DNA from 2 places in the Metasolibacillus sp. FSL H7-0170 genome. Region 1 is predicted to be linked to the other one. Evidence: predicted binding sites of a transcription regulator. Region 1 holds the regulator's gene; the other holds the start of a gene.
What was found. The regulator NrdR, encoded in region 1, represses ribonucleotide reductase genes. The targets are predictions, from matches to a motif close to AACACNATATATNGTGTT.
Positions count from the first base shown of each region.

Region 1 (9,202 bases):
ACAACTGGTCGCTGTGGCTGACCATCTTCACCAATATAAGTAAGGTCAAAGCGCTGTGGTAATAAGAAATCTAGCTGAGCTGTTGATAGCGTTTCTTCTTTCCCAATCGCTGTTTTCACTTGAACATCTAGTTTAGGACCGTAGAACGCTGCTTCATCATCTGCCTCGAAGTAATCTAAGCCTAACTCATCCATTGTTTCTTTCAGCATCGCTTGTGCAGTTTCCCACATTTCATCATCATCGAAATATTTCTCTTTATTATTCGGGTCACGATATGATAGGCGGAATGAATAATCATTAATATCGAAATCTTTATAAACTTCTAAAATTAATTCCACCACTTTTTTGAATTCTGCTTTAATTTGGTCTGGGCGGACGAAAATATGGGCATCGTTTAAAGTCATCCCGCGTACACGTTGTAAGCCAGACACTGCCCCACTCATTTCATAGCGGTGCATTGTACCAAGCTCCGCAATACGGATTGGTAAATGGCGGTATGAGTGCAAACCATTTTTAAATACCATCATATGATGCGGGCAGTTCATTGGACGTAAAACCAATGTTTCATTATCCATTTCCATCGGCGGGAACATGCCATCTTGATAGTGACCCCAGTGACCAGAAGTTTCATATAACTTTTTCGAGCCAAGCACTGGCGTATACACATGCTTATAGCCTAATGCAATTTCTTTATCAACGATATAACGCTCAATTGTACGGCGAATTGTTGCACCGTTTGGTAACCATAATGGCAAGCCTTGCCCTACAGTTTGAGATGTCATAAATAAATCTAATTCTTTTCCGATTTTACGGTGGTCACGCTCTTTTGCCTCTTCAAGCATTTGGATATGATGCTTTAACTCGTCCTTTGTAAAGAAAGCTGTACCGTAAATACGCTGTAGCATTTTATTGTCTGAGTTACCGCGCCAGTAAGCACCAGCAAGTGACAATAGCTTGAATTCTTTCAATTTACCTGTTGAGGGTACATGAATACCACGACATAAATCAAAGAAATCGCCTTGATAATAAATTGATACTTGTTCATTAGCTGGAATAGCTTCAAGTAGCTCTAGCTTATATTCGTCGCCAACTTCCTCGTATATTTTTTGCGCTTCGTCACGCGATACATTTTTGCGCTCAATTTCGATATTTTCAGCAATAATTTTTTTCATTTCTTTTTCAATTGCAGGTAAATCTTCCGCAGTAATCGGCGTTGGTGCATCAATATCGTAATAGAAGCCTGATTCGATTACAGGACCAATGCCTAGCTTCGCATCTGGGAATAGACGCTTTACCGCTTGTGCAGTTAAGTGTGCTGTAGAATGACGTAAAATTTCTAACGCCTCTGGTGAATCTGGTGTAATAATTTCGATTGCTGCATCCGCTTCAATCGGTGTTTTTAAGTCGATTAATTGACCGTCAATTTTACCAGCTAACGCTTTTTTGCGAAGCCCCGGACTAATTGATTGGGCAATCTCTTCTGTCGATGTACCTACTGCAAACTCCTTGACAGCGCCATCTGGGAAAGTTAATTTCATCATTTCTGACATCGTGATGTCCTCCTTTAGTTTTTTGAGCACAAAAAAGCGCCATCCCAATAAAGGGACGACGCGTATGCTCGTGGTTCCACCCTTCTTCCTTCCAAGAATATTCTCGAACGAAGCTCTAGGTCAGTTAACGTACTGATCAACGTTGACGGATTATCCCCGCCACTGCTCCAAGGTAGTAAAGTATGTGCCGTTCTTAGGAAGCTTCCAGCCAAGGCCTCCCTCTCTATAAGTCGCTACACAAACCTCGTATCCTTTTCACTGCTTTACATTATTATGAGCAAAGTATACGCTGAATCGACAGAAAATGCAACTGCTAACGGCGTAAATTTTCTCCTTCTACTTTCATGGACATTGTTGTCGCTTTAATGCGCTCCATTATGCGGCGAGCCTTTACTTCCTCAATTTCTCCGCGCTGGGAACGAGCTAAATGATGCTCCAATTCCTCATAATTAAAATTCGAGGAAATAAACGTCGGTAGCTGCTCGCTCATGCGATAATGCAAAATCGTCCCTAAAATTTCATCGCGTGCCCATTGTGAAATTGCCTCCGCCCCTAAATCATCCAGCATTAAAACAGGTGCTTTTTTGACAAAATCGACCTTGCTTTCTAGTGTATGGTCAGCCATTGCTGCCTTAAGCTCACGCAAAAATTCTGGTACATAGACGATAACTGACTTCACTTTGACCTTCGCTAACTCATTGGCAGTTGCACCTAAAATAAACGATTTGCCAACGCCGAATTCTCCGTATAAATATAAACCTTTATGCGGCAGCTCGCCCGTTTCTCGATATTCCTGAATAAACGCCATAATTTGCTGAGCAATATCAAGGCGCGACCTGTTGCCAGCGATTGTAATATCTTCGAATGTCGCCTGTAACACCTCTTTTGGCATATGCATGGACGATACCATTGAGGCAATTTCTCGACGCTCATCCTCAATAATTTTTTGCTCACAGCGCTCATACGTAATATCGATGCGTCCATTCGTTATTAGCAGCTTTGGAATAAATCCCTGTAAATAGTTAGTACATTGCGCTGTCGTACCACATTTACAGCAATCCGTTGATTGGCTAATATATTCATTAAGCTTTAGCAAGCTGTGCTCAATCATTTGCTCATTGATTTGCTCTTCATTTTGCTTCATAAATTGCTGGATTTTCTCATGCTGCAAAATTGACTTGCGCATCGCCTCATAGCGCTCTTGAAAAGATGGGACGTTGACAACACGCTTTAATGATTCCTTAATCGGTTCTATCGCTCTTCACCTTCCCATCATAATTGCGAAATTGCTGCAATAGTTTGTTGTATTCTGCATCTATATCTACTACCTCTGCTGGTGCTTCCTTGACAAGCTCCTCCTTTGGTTTGTTAAACCATTCAGGAACAACCTCGACTTTCTTTCCTTTGCTTGCTAGTGCCTTTTGTTCAGCACCCTTCACATAGCTTCGTGCTTGCTCAACTGTTTGGATTTGCTGTCTGCGCCATGAATCCGCCACACTGTTAATATATTTCTCTGGTAATGCACCATCTGTTTTAGCCAATACATATTCCAATAAGAAGTTTACAACAGCAGGTATCATACCATACAATGTAATTAAATTTTCCGCCGCTTTGACGGTATATGGAAATGGCTCCTGTCCGTTGTTTAGCTGCTTAATAAACTCGTACGGCGTCTGTTTTTCATATTTTTCTTCTGCCACCTCAAAAACATAATTGGTTGGATAAAATTGCATTAAATTATCCTGTGTAATTGTTGCTGTGACTACTTTATGGTTTTGCTGTTGGAAATAGCCGAGAGCATCTTTCGCTAGCACAATATTTTGCATCTGTGCGTTCGCCGCGAGTGCATCTACATATTTTTTATTAATGCGTCCTACTTGCGTAATAACATATTCAAACATCGCATTCACCACACCTACCGTCATGCCAGACAAAACATAATTTTCTGCCATTTCAACGACATAGGGGAGCGGCTCCTCACCGTTTTTCAATGCCTTTAAAAACTCATACGGTATCGTTTCATCATAGCGTGGCAGCCAGCTCGTTAAATCTTGCTGCTTTGCTTTAAAGGCAAGTGGTGTATCCATCGTTACTTTATATTTCGTTACTGGTTGTTGCTCTTGCTCCACTAAGTGAATCGCATCTGCAGCACATTTTAATTGATGCGCCATCCAATTACTCGCAATCGCTTGAATATAGTTTTTCGTCAGCTTACCATTCGTCTCACGCATCGAATATTCCATTAAATAATTCACGACACCAATGGGCATTTTTTGCGTTAATACAAGCTGCTCAGCCAATTCCACAATAAAGCGAACAGGCTCCTTGCCATGATAAAGCTGCTTTAAAAATTCATATGGCGTTGTACGGTCATAGATAAGTGCCTGTGGAGAGGCTGCAAATTCACCTAGCGAATCTTGCCCAATTTGATAGACGGCTTTCCCGCGCTGTGCCAAAAATTGCTTTGCCTGCTCCGCCGTTTGAATATTTTGCTGCTGCATTTCAGCAGCAACTGATTCGACAAATTTTTCAGGCAACTTGCCATTTGCCTGCTTCCATACATGCTCTACAATTACATTCGTTACACCTTGTGCAATACCATAAACGGTCATTAAACTTTCGGCCGTTTTCAGCTGATTTTTAAATGGTTCCTTGCCCTTTGTTAATATTTTCAAAAATTCATATGGTGTTGAAAGTTCATAATCCTTCATCGCATCCGGAACTTCGGCAGAAGTAAGATGCGTTGTTTTTTGGATTGTCGGCACAACTTTCCCGCTACGCTTATCGTGCTCCTGCTTTGAAATTCGCATCGCATCCTCGGCATTTTTTGCCCCACTCCTCACCCAAGTGTCGATAATGCTTTGCATTAAATTAACATTATAATCTAATCGACCATCGGACATTGCGATATATTGAATTAATGTATTAATCACACCATAGGAAATACCTCTATTTAAAAAATCATTAAAAAGGCGAACCGTTACATCTGTAGGTGAAACACCGTGCAAGTCCTCGTAAACTTCAATAGGGGATGTCTTATTCAAATAATGAATATGCTCCTCCCTGCTATTCTTTTCCTCTTGAGGCTTCTGTTTGTCCGTAATTTCATAACGCTTTAGTAGCCTATAATCATTTTGATGATGGTCACTTAGCTGATAATGGTCTGCTGCCTTTTTTTCAATTGTGGCTGCCGTTAAAGTTTGTTCATCCGTTAAAGATTGCATAACGATGCTTTGCATGTCTAAAGGTGAAAACTTATAAAGGAATGCTACCTTAGCAATTGTTTGCTTAATTTCGATCGTAAACAGCCGATGCGGAATAAGCGCTTGACTAATGCCATCGAAAAATAATTTAAAATCAAACGAGTTATAGTCAAAAGTGTAGCCACTTGTCGATATTTGGCTCCTTTGCTCTGAATATAGCTGCTCAATATTTTGCAACTCTTTTTCTGTCACATTTAAAAATACATCATTAAAGCCGCGCGTTACCTCTGTATAGCCGTATAGCTTTTGCTCCTTTGGCACAAGGGTATCACGCAAATGCTCAAATGCTTTTTTGTCTATTTTCCTCATTAGGGAGATGGACAAAATAGGGTCAGCAAAAAAGGATTTTGCATTTAACGGCCTGTTTAAACGATAAATATAGTGCGCTTGGTCATCTTCTACTTTACAAAAGGTTTGAAGTAAACCAATCGCTTCTAGCGTAATCCTTGCTTGAAATAGGCGTTTAATCGAAAAATCTAAGCTATCAAGCAAGTAGTGATGATGAAAGGTTAGATGCTCATTCGATGCTTCCACGGATAATTTTAAATATAAAGCAATCGCCTCGACACCGATAATCGGCTGATAACAAGCAAGCAAAATCTTTTGATTCACGTCATTAAATTCGTGAGGGCATTGAACTTCACAAATATCATACGGATGTAATTGATTCATAAAGGTCATATTAACCCTCCTTACATAGCATTACTTCACTTTTCTTGGTTATTTTGCAGTTGCTTTAATTCTTGAATAAATGCATCAATATCGCAGAATCTGCGATAAACAGACGCAAAACGCACATATGCGACTTCATCAAGCTTCATTAAACGGTCCATAACCATTTCTCCTACATCCTCAGAACGAACTTCTGATGGACCTAGGCGACGCAAATCTTTTTCAATTGCAATGACAAGCTCCTCTAGTTCTTCCACTGATACAGGTCGCTTTTCACATGCTCGTATTAAGCCACGCAAAACTTTTTCACGGCTAAACTCCTCACGTGCCCCTTCTTTTTTCACGACAACGAGTGGTGTTTCCTCCATTTTTTCAAACGTTGTAAAACGAAACGAGCACTTTTCACATTCACGTCTTCTTCTTATTTCTTTATTATCATCTACAGGTCTTGAATCAACAACACGTGTATCTTTATATTGACAAGCTGGACATCTCATACAAATTTCTCCTGATTCATTCGATTTACTACTTATTTTATTATATCAAAAGTAGCACGTGCAAAATAGCGACACGATAGCTACTATATTATAACACACAAGAAAAAGGAAAGGGTTTTACTTTCCAAACAGCAAAGGTCTTAGTCTAAATATTCGTTAAAATAACTACCTTTCAGCAAGTGTAAAATTTTTGTGCAAAACAACGCGACACATTTCATAAAGCGCAAATAAGCTACTTGCTCAGTAAGCAAGTAGCCTATAGTTTGTCTCACAGTACGTTATGCATCTTTTCATGTACCAACAACAACAGGTCCCATACCTCGCGGCACGACGACTGCTTCACGCATTTTTGCGCCTAGTGCTTCCGCAATGTAATTTGCTGCTACTGTTGGATCTAAATCACCGCACGTATACACATCAATGCTAGCATAGCCATGCTCTGGAAAACTGTGTATCGTCAAATGTGATTCAGAAATAATTACTACTCCGCTTACTCCATGTGGTGCAAATTTATGAAAAGTTACTTCACGGACTTCTGCTCCTGATCGTAAAGCAGCATCGACAAAAGTTTGTTCAATAAATTGAACATTGTTTAACTTCTCTAAATCGCAATCCCAAAGTTCAGCAATAACATGACGCCCCATCGTTCTCATGGTTCGCTTCCCCCTTTGACATAATATTTGATAATGTGCAAAGTTGACTACCACGGGGGAAAGTTAGTCCAAAGAGGTCCTAACCCTTTAAGTAGTCATGTGTTACCAATAAATTACATCTCAACTAACTTTAGTCTAGATTTGCTCGAGCTGTCCTGTTATAACACGTGCTAGCTGTTCACTGCTTCGCATTATGCAGACCTCATTTTAAAATCTGTGACATCCATTGGTGACACGTTTATTATTCAGTATGCGTACCAAATGATAATCGTGCATACACATGTGTGATTATAAGATGTTTTCATTGTAGTTGCAAGTGTAAAAATAGGGACTACTAGAAAAGTCAAATTTATATCAGAATTTTCTGTAGTCCCTTTATTATATTATGCGTTGACAGTCGCTAATGCATTGGCAACTTTTTTTGTTAAATCTACGACGCGCGCTGAGTAACCCCACTCGTTATCGTACCAAGCAAGCACTTTCACTTTGCGGTCACCCATTACCATCGTCGTTAAACCATCTACCGTTGACGAATATGTTGTTGTATTGTAATCAGACGATACTAACGGCTCCATTGAAATATTTAAAATACCTTGCATAGAGCCCTCTGCTGCAGCTTTAAATGCCGCATTTACCTCTTCGACAGTTACGTCTTTTTGTAAATCCACAACTAAGTCTACTAAAGATACGTTCGGTGTTGGTACACGTAAAGCCATGCCGTGTAATTTCCCCTTTAATTCAGGTAATACAAGCGCTAGTGCCTTCGCAGCCCCTGTAGATGTTGGGATAATTGAAGAACCACAATTACGTGCGCGACGTAAATCCTTATGTGGATTGTCTAAGTTATTTTGATCATTTGTATAGGCATGCACTGTCGTCATTAAACCATTTTCAATGCCAAACGTATCATTTAATACTTTTGCTACTGGTGCTAGACAGTTTGTTGTACAAGAAGCATTTGAAATTACATCGTGCTTTTCAATGTCTAATAATTCGTCATTCACACCTAATACAACTGTAATGTCCTCATTTTTACCTGGCGCTGTTAAAATTACTTTTTTCGCACCTGCTTCTAAATGCATAGCCGCTTTATCGCGGTCATTAAATTTACCTGTCGCTTCAATGACGATATCTACCTCCATTGCTTTCCAAGGTAATAATTTCGGATCACGCTCTGAAACAATTGCGACACGTTTGCCATTAACAATTAATGCGTCTTCCGCTGTTTCAACAGTACCTTCGAATGGACCATGATTTGTGTCATACTTAATTAAATGAGCTAATGTTTCGGCTGGATAGCTAGCATTAATAGCAACTAAATTTAACTCCTCTTGCACGATAGCTTGACGGAATACCATGCGTCCGATACGACCAAATCCGTTAATTGCGATAGAAACTGACATATAAAAAAGCCTCCTGTAAATAGGTTATCATGTTATTTATTATTCTCGCTAATTAGTATAACACATTATTCGAAAAGGTGAACATATTTTATGTCGTTTTTAAAAGTCGTTATTTTCTGATAAATTATACAGCTAAAATAACGAGTAAAAATTCGAGTAAAACGCTTTCAAAGCAATATTTTCTCGTTTTTTCATTATATTTAGTATAACCTATTTCAAAAAATCTTTCGAAAAAATTTCACAAATTTATAAAGCTGAAAAAAATCCGTTAAGTAGCTCTTTTTTGCGATGCAATAAAGAATAAACTTTCACTCTGAAGAAAATCCGCTAGACTTAGTGTTCCTCCCGTTTTTTAAAACCTTCTTAATGAATAAATTCTGAGCGTCCAAAAAGCCGGCTATGCACGGCTTTTTGGACGCTTCCATTCATTGTTTTTATTGAAATGTATCGAATAAATACGTTCTTTCTCAGGCTAAAAAGACGCCCTTGCCTTCCTTATATAACTGTCCAATGCTGCAATATTTTCTTTAGCTGCTCAGCAGTGGATTGCTTTGTTGTATTATTGTAGATTACTGCATCTGCTCCTTGCTCTTTTACAGACATCGGCAATTGAGAAGCAATGCGTGCACGCGCCTCACTTTCAGATAGCTGGTTGCGTTCCATTAAGCGCTGAAGCTGAATTTCCTCTGTAACAGATACAACTAAAATTTTATCGACAAAATGCTGTAGCTTGCTTTCAAATAGCAATGGAATATCCATTACAACATGCTCTGCTCCACCAAGTAACAGCTCATCACGTTGACGTAGCATTTCCGCGCGAATCGCAGGATGAATAATATCATTTAGGACTTTGCGTTGTGCAGGCTCATGAAAAATAATGGAGCCTACCTTTTCACGATCCATCGTACCATCTTCCTTAATAACCTCCTGCCCAAAAGCAGCAGCAATTTGTTGCAATGTTTCAGAGTGTGGCTCTACTACCTGTCTTGCGACTAAATCAGCATCAACAATCGGCAGTTGATATTCTTTTAGCATTTGCGCAACCGTGCTTTTACCACTTGCAATGCTTCCTGTTAATCCTATAATCATACAAATTCCCCTTTGTTTCTTAGTATCCACTTCGGCACAATCTTTATGTAAACTAATTCTCCCACTAACTCTACA
Region 1 covers NZ_CP151964.1:54,865-64,066, reverse strand. The annotation lists gene thrS (threonine--tRNA ligase) at 1-1,550, opposite strand, end outside; gene dnaI (primosomal protein DnaI) at 1,864-2,805, opposite strand; gene MHH70_RS00255 (DnaD domain protein) at 2,792-5,494, opposite strand; gene nrdR (transcriptional regulator NrdR) at 5,521-5,982, opposite strand; gene speD (adenosylmethionine decarboxylase) at 6,273-6,635, opposite strand; gene MHH70_RS00240 (glyceraldehyde-3-phosphate dehydrogenase) at 7,019-8,038, opposite strand; gene coaE (dephospho-CoA kinase) at 8,534-9,127, opposite strand; gene MHH70_RS00230 (hypothetical protein) at 9,124-9,202, opposite strand, start outside.

Region 2 (9,202 bases), 290 kb from region 1:
GGCGAATATTATCGATTTTTAAAGAAAGCTGGTGTGCATTGTGCAAGAAAGAATTCATTTTTTTCATACGAACGATTTACATAGTCATTTTGAATTTTGGATGCGTACGCAGAATTATATTCATGCACAACGTACATTATTAGCTGCACAAGGTGAGCCTAGCTTTTTACTAGATATTGGCGACCATATTGACCGTTCAAATATTTATACGGAGGCAACGAAAGGCAAAGGCAATGTTCAACTATTGAACGAGGCACAATATGATGTTGTGACGCTTGGCAACAATGAGGGAATTACATTTGCTACTGAAGACTTAGAAGCACTATACGAAGATGCACAGTTTGAAGTTGTTGTTGCTAATTTATATGCATCAAAAGGGAAGCAGCCTGCATGGCTTAAGCCGTATACTATTTTAACGACGAAATATGGAACGAAAATTGGGGTTGTAGGTGCAACTGCACAATTCGAAGCATTTTATCGTTCGTTAAGCTGGCAAGTAACGGAGCCGAGAATTGCGATTATCCAGATTGTCGAGCAGTTAAAGGAGCAGGTGGACATTCTCATTTGCTTATCTCATTTAGGAAAGACAGAGGATGAGCTACTTGCAGATGAATGCCCTGAAATCGACGTAATTTTTGGGTCACATACACATCATCTATTCGAGACAGGAAAATTCATTGGAGAGGTGCTGCTAACTGGCTGTGGAAAATTCGGTCAATATGTAGGGCATTTAACCATTGACTTTGACCATCAAACGAAAAGGATAACGAAGCAAGAAAAGGTCATCGAGTGTGCATTGCTCCCTAGCCCGAAAGAGGAGCCAGCATTTTTGCAAGGTTTAATGCAAGAAGCGCAGGAAAAGCTAGATAAACCGATTTTTACAGCACCAAAAACGTATAATAAAGAATGGTTTCATTATTCACAGCTTTCCAATTTATTTGCAGAGGCAATGATTCAATATTCAAGTGCAGATTGTGCCCTTTTCAATGCGGGTATTTTTTTAGAGGACTTGCAAAAAGGCTATGTATCAGCATACGACCTTCATCGGATTTTCCCTCATCCAATTAACTTATGTGCGATTGAGCTTACTGGTACGGAGCTGAAGGAAATTTATATGCAATCAATGAACGAGGAATGGCCACAACTCCAATTTAAAGGGCTGGGCTTTAGAGGAATTGTATTTGGCAAGCTGTTAACCTATCATTTTGATTTGAATGCCCAGCGTGAGCTAATTATTAATGGTGAAGTGGCAGATTTGCAACGCACATATAAATTGGTGACGCTTGATTTATTTACATTTGGTTATTTTTTCCCAAGCTTTAAATATGCCAAAAAACATTATTACCTCCCTTTATTTTTACGAGATATATTAAAACTTTATGGGCAAAATAAATTTAAGTGATGAAAGAGGTCGTCGGAAAAGCTATTTTGAGACGAACCCTTTGCGACGAGTAACCGCAGGTACAAGTATTTTTAGTCAATATTTAATATAGAAGAAGGGCTGTCCGAAAAGATGTACACTTTTCGGACAGCCCCTTCCAAATTTTTTGAGCTAATTAGTTGAAGTTAACCTAAAATTGTCACGCCCTGTGACAACGACCTAATTCCTCTTTATCAGCAAGTGTATAGACATTCGCTGAAAGAAATTAAATTATCATGTATGTTGATTTCTTTTTAATTTGAGAGTATTGTTTTACTTGGATTATGAAGGAGCTATCATTTTTTTGCTGAGGCACTTCTATGTGAGTATGAAAAACTGCGGCAAATATGAGTCGAAATGTTGTTGGCTCAATCAATATGCATGATTTTTTTCATTTGTACATCTATCTTATTTTGTTTATTACTTATATAATAAAAATAATGTATATAGTAGAATTGGGGTTAAATTATAAATATGCGATTAATATCATTAAATGTTGTGAAAGAAGGCATGGTCATTGGGAAGACGATATGGAATGAAGCGGGTCATCCACTCTTGCACCAAGGCGTTGTCATCAATCACCGAATCATTGAAAGATTGCAACAATTAAACATTCGATATATTTATATAGATGATTTAATATCTGACGGCATACAAATTGAGGAAACAGTCGACCCAATTGTTCGTCATAGAGTAGTTAAAGAAATTACAAAGACATTTGAAACGGTTAGAAACCTTAAAGGGGCACAGGCTTCGTATATTATCGAGCAACAGTCAAAGGCTATTAATGGGATTGTAGAGGGGCTACTTGATACGATTGTTGATAGCCATGAATTTTTAACTATTTTATCAGATGCATATTTATACGATCAATACTTATATCATCACTCTTTCCAAGTTACATTATATTCAATTGCCATTGCGAAGGAATTAGGATATTCCTACGAAGAGTTGCGCTTAATTGGCGTTGGTGCAATCTTGCATGATATTGGAAAGTTATTAGTACCAGCTGAAATTTTAAAAAAACCAGGTGCTCTTACAGAGGACGAATATAATGAAATGAAATTGCATGCTCGTTATGGCTTCGATTTGCTACGTAATCTACATTCCATCTCACTCTTGGTAGCACACTGTGCCTTCCAACATCATGAACGCTTAGACGGAAGCGGCTACCCTAGAGGTCTAGTCGAATTTGAAATACACCCATTTGCTAAAATTATTGCTGTAGCAGATGTATTTGATGCTGTTACATCGAATCGTGTTTATCGTGAAAAAGTACTGCCTTCAGAAGGTATTGCCGTTCTAGAAAAAGATGCTGGGACATTATACGATGCAAAAGTTGTCGAAGCATTGAAAAAATGCGTTGTTCATTATCCGAATGGAACCGTACTTACTTTATCAGACGGACGTCGAGGTATTGTTTCACGACAAAATGAGTTACACCCATCTCTGCCATACATAAGAATTTTTGAGGAAAACAGCGAGATGCTTGTAGCTACATATGAAATCAATTTAGCAAATACATTCAATATTACTATTGAAAAAATAGAAACAGAATTTATCCCTTCTGAATAGTTCCCCCTCCTTGCTCATACGAATAGAGCAAGGGGGATTTTTCTGCTTCTACAACGAAGAAAAATGCGATTCAGGCAACATAAAAAACGAGGAAATACAGCCGTTTTTGTCATTTTGACACTTATCGTTGTCATTATATTATTTTTATATTGGATGAATGCTCGTTTAATGCCAACCTATTTACAATATGCAGAAGTGCAAACGAATAAAGTGGCTTCTTTTGTTGTCAATAAAGCGATTAATGCACGCACTTCTAGCGTATTAGATGTGAATGATATTATTGAGAATTTACCGTCGGGCTCAAGTGAAATGATTACGACAAAGTTTAATACGGAAATCATTAATCGTGTTCGCGCAGAAACACAGGCTTTGGTGAAAGAATATTTAGAGCAAGCGGAAAATGGAGATTTAACACATTTACCAAACTTAGAAAATGTCGAATACGATGTCGGGAAAATGGAAGCGGGCGATGGTATCGTTTTTTTTGTACCACTCGGGCAAGCTGCTAATCTTCCTTTACTCGGAAATTTAGGACCAAAAATACCGATTCGATTTCATATTATAGGGAATGTACATAGTGATGTACAATCCACTATTAGAGAATTTGGTATAAATAATGCCTATGTTGAGGTAAGTATTCATTTAGAGGTGAATGTACAAATTATTGTGCCGTTTGCTACGAAATCATCGACAGTAGAGCAGTATATTCCTGTAGCAATTGGCTTAGTGCAAGGTTCGGTTCCACATATTTATACGAATGGTGGAGAAGGCATACAGCCATCGTTAGAGGTACCTGTCCCTTATGATTAACCAAACGTTCGAAAAACAGTACCTAAGCACGCTTTTTGAATGCCCCGCTATAAATAAAGTTGTTGTAGCGCATGGAATATGGTACATTGACTAAAAGTACTAAAGTTTTATTTTGACTTGCGCGGATGTTCAGCTTCTCGCGCAAATCAAAATAAAGCCTCCGGCAAATATCACAGATTTTGAAGAAGCTTTCCTGTGCATGCTTGAAAAAGCTAGCCGAGGCGTAATTGATTTTATGATAGGGGCGAAATTGGATGACATCTTGTAAACCTACAGCAAAAGAAGAGCACATACGCAAGCCAGACTGGTTGAAAATTAAATTAAATACAAATGAACAATATAAAGGCTTAAAAAAATTAATGCGCGATAACAACTTGCATACAGTTTGTGAGGAAGCGCGTTGTCCAAATATTCATGAGTGTTGGGGAGAGCGTCGTACGGCAACGATGATGATTTTAGGTTCAGTATGCACGCGTGCATGCCGTTTTTGTGCGGTTAAAACAGGTTTACCGACAGAGCTCGATTTAGCAGAGCCAGAGCGCGTAGCAGACTCAGTAAAAATTATGGATTTAAAGCATGTTGTTATTACAATGGTAGCACGTGATGATTTAAAGGATGGTGGCGCGGGCGTATTAGCGGAAACAATTCGTGCGATTCGTCGTAAAAGTCCAGCGACATCTGTTGAAGTATTGCCATCTGATTTAGGTGGGATAGAAGAAAATTTACAGATGGTTATGGATGCGAAACCGGATATTTTAAATCATAATATCGAAACGGTGCGTCGCTTAACACCGAGAGTTCGTGCACGAGCAAAATATGATCGCTCTTTAGAGTTTTTACGTCGCTCAAAGGAAATGCAGCCAGATATCCCGACAAAATCCTCATTAATGATTGGTCTAGGCGAAACATGGGATGAAATTTTAGAAGTGATGGATGATTTGCGTGCAAATAATGTAGATATAATGACAATTGGTCAATATTTGCAGCCGACGAAAAAGCATTTGTCAGTTAAAAAGTATTATTCTCCGCTAGAATTCGGGAAGCTTCGCAAAATTGCAATGGAAAAAGGCTTTAGTCACTGCGAGGCAGGTCCATTAGTGCGCAGTAGCTACCATGCAGATGAGCAAGTAAATGCAGCAACAAAAGAACGTCAGGCACAGGCGAAAGCATAGCCATGTGCAAATAGATAGGTGGTATTTCAATGATTGTTGCAGAAGGTTATATTTATGAAGTAATCGAAAATGTGCGAGAAGGCTTTAATGAAGAAGTATTTTTAGAGCGATTCTCAGATATTTTGACGAAATATGATTATATCGTAGGAGATTGGGGATATGGCCAGCTTCGTCTAAAAGGATTTTTTGATGATCGCAATCACAAATCTACCTTTGATACAAAAATCAGTACATTTGAGGATTATTTATTTGAATACTGTAATTTTGGCTGCGCTTATTTTATCGTTCAAAAAATAGGGCGAGCACCACAGCAGGAAGTTGCAGTTGATACAGAGGAATTGATAGAAGAACTATAAAGTGACTAAGTTTCACAGTCTAAAAAATAAGGCTGTCCAAAAGGGTATTCCTTTTCGGACAGCCTTATTTTTTACATTAAATACTTGCGCCTGCGGTTACTCGTCGCAGAAAATACTTGCTCCTGCGGTAGTCACAATAAATTGTCATTAACTTTGTCTCAAAAAAGCTTTTCAAACACGCCCTTTTAGCATGCTGCGTGAGTCCTTAGCTTAGTAGCTCTGTCAAATACGCACGCAAATCAGCTGTCTCTTCCTCGGTGCGATTGTAGACGTGCTCTAAATAGCCCGGCTCCTCTACATCGTCGGGACCGATAATCGCAAAGCGACCGAACTGAATATCTAAAACAAGTACTTTACCAAAAAAGCGTCCACTTTGTAATATCGCTAAATCATAACGCTGTGTTTTGCCTGCGAAGCTAACGAAGCGCGTTTTCGTATCCTCTACATCATCATATAAGAAAAATCTTTCCATTTGAATTTCTATCTCCTTTTCGTATCTCTAGAATATGTTACTATAGATAAGAAAACACTATCAACTATTTAGGTACTAGGAGGCGTTTTGAATGTATTTCGTAGATCGAAATAAAATTTCATTAAACTTACAACATTTAGATACATTGCTGGCGATTTTTGAAGAGCAAGAAAATTGGCTTGAAAATGATATGACAAAGCTAGCACTTGAGCGTATCGGTCATAATGTAATGGAATCGATGATGGACGTTGGTAATTTAATGATTGATGGCTTTATTATGCGCGACCCGGGCAGTTATGAAGATATTATCGATATATTAGTAGATGAGAAAGTCATTTCACCAGATATGGACGCGTCTCTAAAAGCTGTTGTAGGCTTGCGTAAAATGCTTGTACGCGAATTTATTCAAGTGGATGATGAAGAAGTCATAAAAGTGCTTTCAGGCTCGTTAGGGGCCTTAAAACAGTTTTCAGGCAAAGTGCAAGATTATTTAACGAATGAGCTTGGACCTGTTTCCGCATTTTTGCCTGAGGATAAATAAATGAAGCGCTATAAAGCATATTGTTTTGATTTAGACGGAACGGTTTATCGTGGAAACAAAGGGATTGACAGTGCCATTACCTTTATTCATAAATTGCAACAGGAGGGCATTGAACCGTTTTATGTAACGAATAACTCTTCAAAAACGCCTGTGCAATTGCAGCAAAAATTAGCGGCATTAGGCATTGCTGCGCCTTTAGAGCATATTTATTCGAGCGCAGTCGTGACGGCGACATATATAAGTGAGCGATTTCCCCAGCAAAAAGTGCAGCTTATTGGCTCGGATGGTATTCGAGAGGCCCTGCAATCCCAAGGGATACATATTACAGATGAAGCGGATGCAAAGGTTTTTGTGATGGGGATTGATCGAGAGGTAAATTATTCAAAGCTAGTAAATGCCTGCTTGGCTGTGCAGAATGGTGCACATTTAATTGCTACAAATGAAGATGTTAAATTTCCAACAGAGCAAGGCTTCGTGCCTGGCAATGGCTCCTTTGTAAGGCTTGTAGCAAGCGTAGGAGGTGTAGAGCCTGTCTTCATTGGCAAGCCATCACCAATTATGTTAGAAGCGATTGCCTCAACACATCATTATTGTAAAAATGAAATGGTATTGATTGGCGATAATTATCAAACGGATATTTTATGCGGCATTCGCTTTGGCTGTGATACGGTTCATGTGAATACAGGTGTTACTCCTACAGAGCAAGCCCAATTGCAGAAAGAACGACCTACTTATTGCTTGAGCTCGTTGGAAGAGTGGCTGTAAAACAGAAGAATAAAAGCTATATCAAAATTATTTTGATATAGCTTTTTGTTGTTTATTCAAAATTGTTGACTCATAAATTAAATGCAATAGGTATTTATGATGATTTTCAAAATGGAATATATGTTTTCATGAAAATAAAAAAATTGCAAGAGTTGTTTTTTTAAAATCGAGTATGATACAATAAATGCAGTTCAAAATAAACACTATATATAGTGTTGTTTTTCTGAAAAACGCACTACATATAGGAAATATAGCGAGGATGGCTATATAAAGGGCTTTCCTCATACATCTAGCGCGTTACCTTGTTCAGATTTTGTATAGATTATAAGTATACATGGCGAGAAAAAAATGGAAAATTAAAATTTAGTTTTCTAGCAATAAGAATTGTTCGCAATAATTATGCTAATACATAATCGTTTCACTTGTATATGTGGCAAAGCACAATGGTACATGCTATGAAAAAATAAATGGAAAGAGGTTATCGTAATGATCTTGTACACAAAAACAGTTTGTCCAAAATGTATGTTTGTTAAATCGGAGTTAAATGAAGCTGGTTTAGAGGGGCGCTACGAAACAGTTAATATAGATTTAGATGCTGCGGCAAAAGAGAAAATCGTCAATGCAGGTTTCTTAACGGTTCCGATTTTAGAAATCGACGGTCAGCTAATCCATGATTTTTCACAAATTAACGAAGAGATTAGCAAGCTAGTTGGATGATTGTCTTTGCAAGCAGGACAGGAAATGTGCGCTTTATCATCAATCAGCTCCAATTACCGAACATTGAGATGACGAAGGGGCTCAAGCTTTCTGAGCCCTATTTATTATTTACTTATACGGATGGACTTGGTACAGTGCCACAAATAGTAGAGGAATTTTTGCAAGAAAACGCTACGTTTTGTAAAGGTGTGATTGCAAGCGGCAATTCCAATTTTGGGCACAATGTTTTTTGCGGCTCCGCCGATAAAATAAATGCCACTTATCAAATACCGATTGTTCGCAAACTAGAGCTTCGGGGATTTGCACACGATTATGAAGCAATTCGAGAATATTATCAAACTGTTATTGAAGGTGGGGAAAAGATTTGAAAGAGTATTTAAAGCTCAATAATGATTTATTGAATAGTTATAGCTCGACAGGCATTTTAGATTTGGACAAGGATAAAGAAGCGACACGTAAGTATTTTTTAGAAAATGTCAATGTGAAAATGCGTTATTATATAGACTTGGAAGAAAAGCTTAAATATTTAATCGATGAAGGATACTATGAAAGAGATTTTTTAGAAATGTATCCGATGGAATTTATTAAAAGGTTATTCAAAATAGCTTATTCTTATAAATTCCGTTTTCCATCCTTTATGAGTGCCAGCAAATTTTATGAAAGCTACGCAATGAAAAGCCGTGACGGTCAAGAGATTTTAGAGAAATATGAGGATCGCATTACGATTATTTCGTTATATTTAGCACAGGGAGACCAAAGCCTTGCAGAGCGTGCTGTACGCAGTATTATGGAGGCATATCAGCCCGCGACACCAACGGCACTAAACAGCGGTAAAAAGGCGCGTGGTGAGCTAGTAAGCTGCTTTAAATTGACGGTTGATGATACGATGAATTCCATCGCAGAAAATATCGGTTATTGCCTAGAGCTTTCTCGTTTAGGGGGAGGCGTAGGAACATTGTTAACGGATTTACGCCCATTAGGCGACCCGATTAAAGGGATTTTAAATCGTGCTAGCGGCGTTATGCCTGTTGCTAAGCTATTAGAAAACTCTTTCTCCTATTCCAACCAGCTAGGGCAGCGCAATGGCTCAGGCGTTGTCTATTTGAATATTTTCCACGGTGATATTGAAGAATTTATTTCATCGAAAAAGCCTAACGCTGACGAAAAAATTCGCTTAGCGACATTATCGACAGGGGTTATTATCCCATCGATTTTCTTTGAGCTAATGAAGCGTGACAAAGATATTATTTTATTTAGCCCATACGATATTTATCGTGAATATGGCAAGCGCATGTCCGAAATTAGCATGACGGAAATGTATTATGAATTGCTTGATAATCCGAACATTCGAAAACTAAAGCGCATTAATGCACG
Region 2 covers NZ_CP151964.1:3,667,864-3,677,065, forward strand. The annotation lists gene MHH70_RS17110 (bifunctional UDP-sugar hydrolase/5'-nucleotidase) at 41-1,402, shown strand; gene MHH70_RS17115 (HD-GYP domain-containing protein) at 1,895-2,995, shown strand; gene yunB (sporulation protein YunB) at 3,059-3,805, shown strand; gene lipA (lipoyl synthase) at 4,060-4,977, shown strand; gene MHH70_RS17130 (YutD family protein) at 5,007-5,333, shown strand; gene MHH70_RS17135 (DUF3055 domain-containing protein) at 5,539-5,805, opposite strand; gene MHH70_RS17140 (DUF86 domain-containing protein) at 5,897-6,346, shown strand; gene MHH70_RS17145 (TIGR01457 family HAD-type hydrolase) at 6,347-7,111, shown strand; gene MHH70_RS17150 (glutaredoxin) at 7,598-7,828, shown strand; gene nrdI (class Ib ribonucleoside-diphosphate reductase assembly flavoprotein NrdI) at 7,825-8,196, shown strand; gene nrdE (class 1b ribonucleoside-diphosphate reductase subunit alpha) at 8,193-9,202, shown strand, end outside.
Region 2: a site for NrdR is predicted at 7,311-7,328, ahead of MHH70_RS17150 (glutaredoxin). Genes of this name have one in related genera too.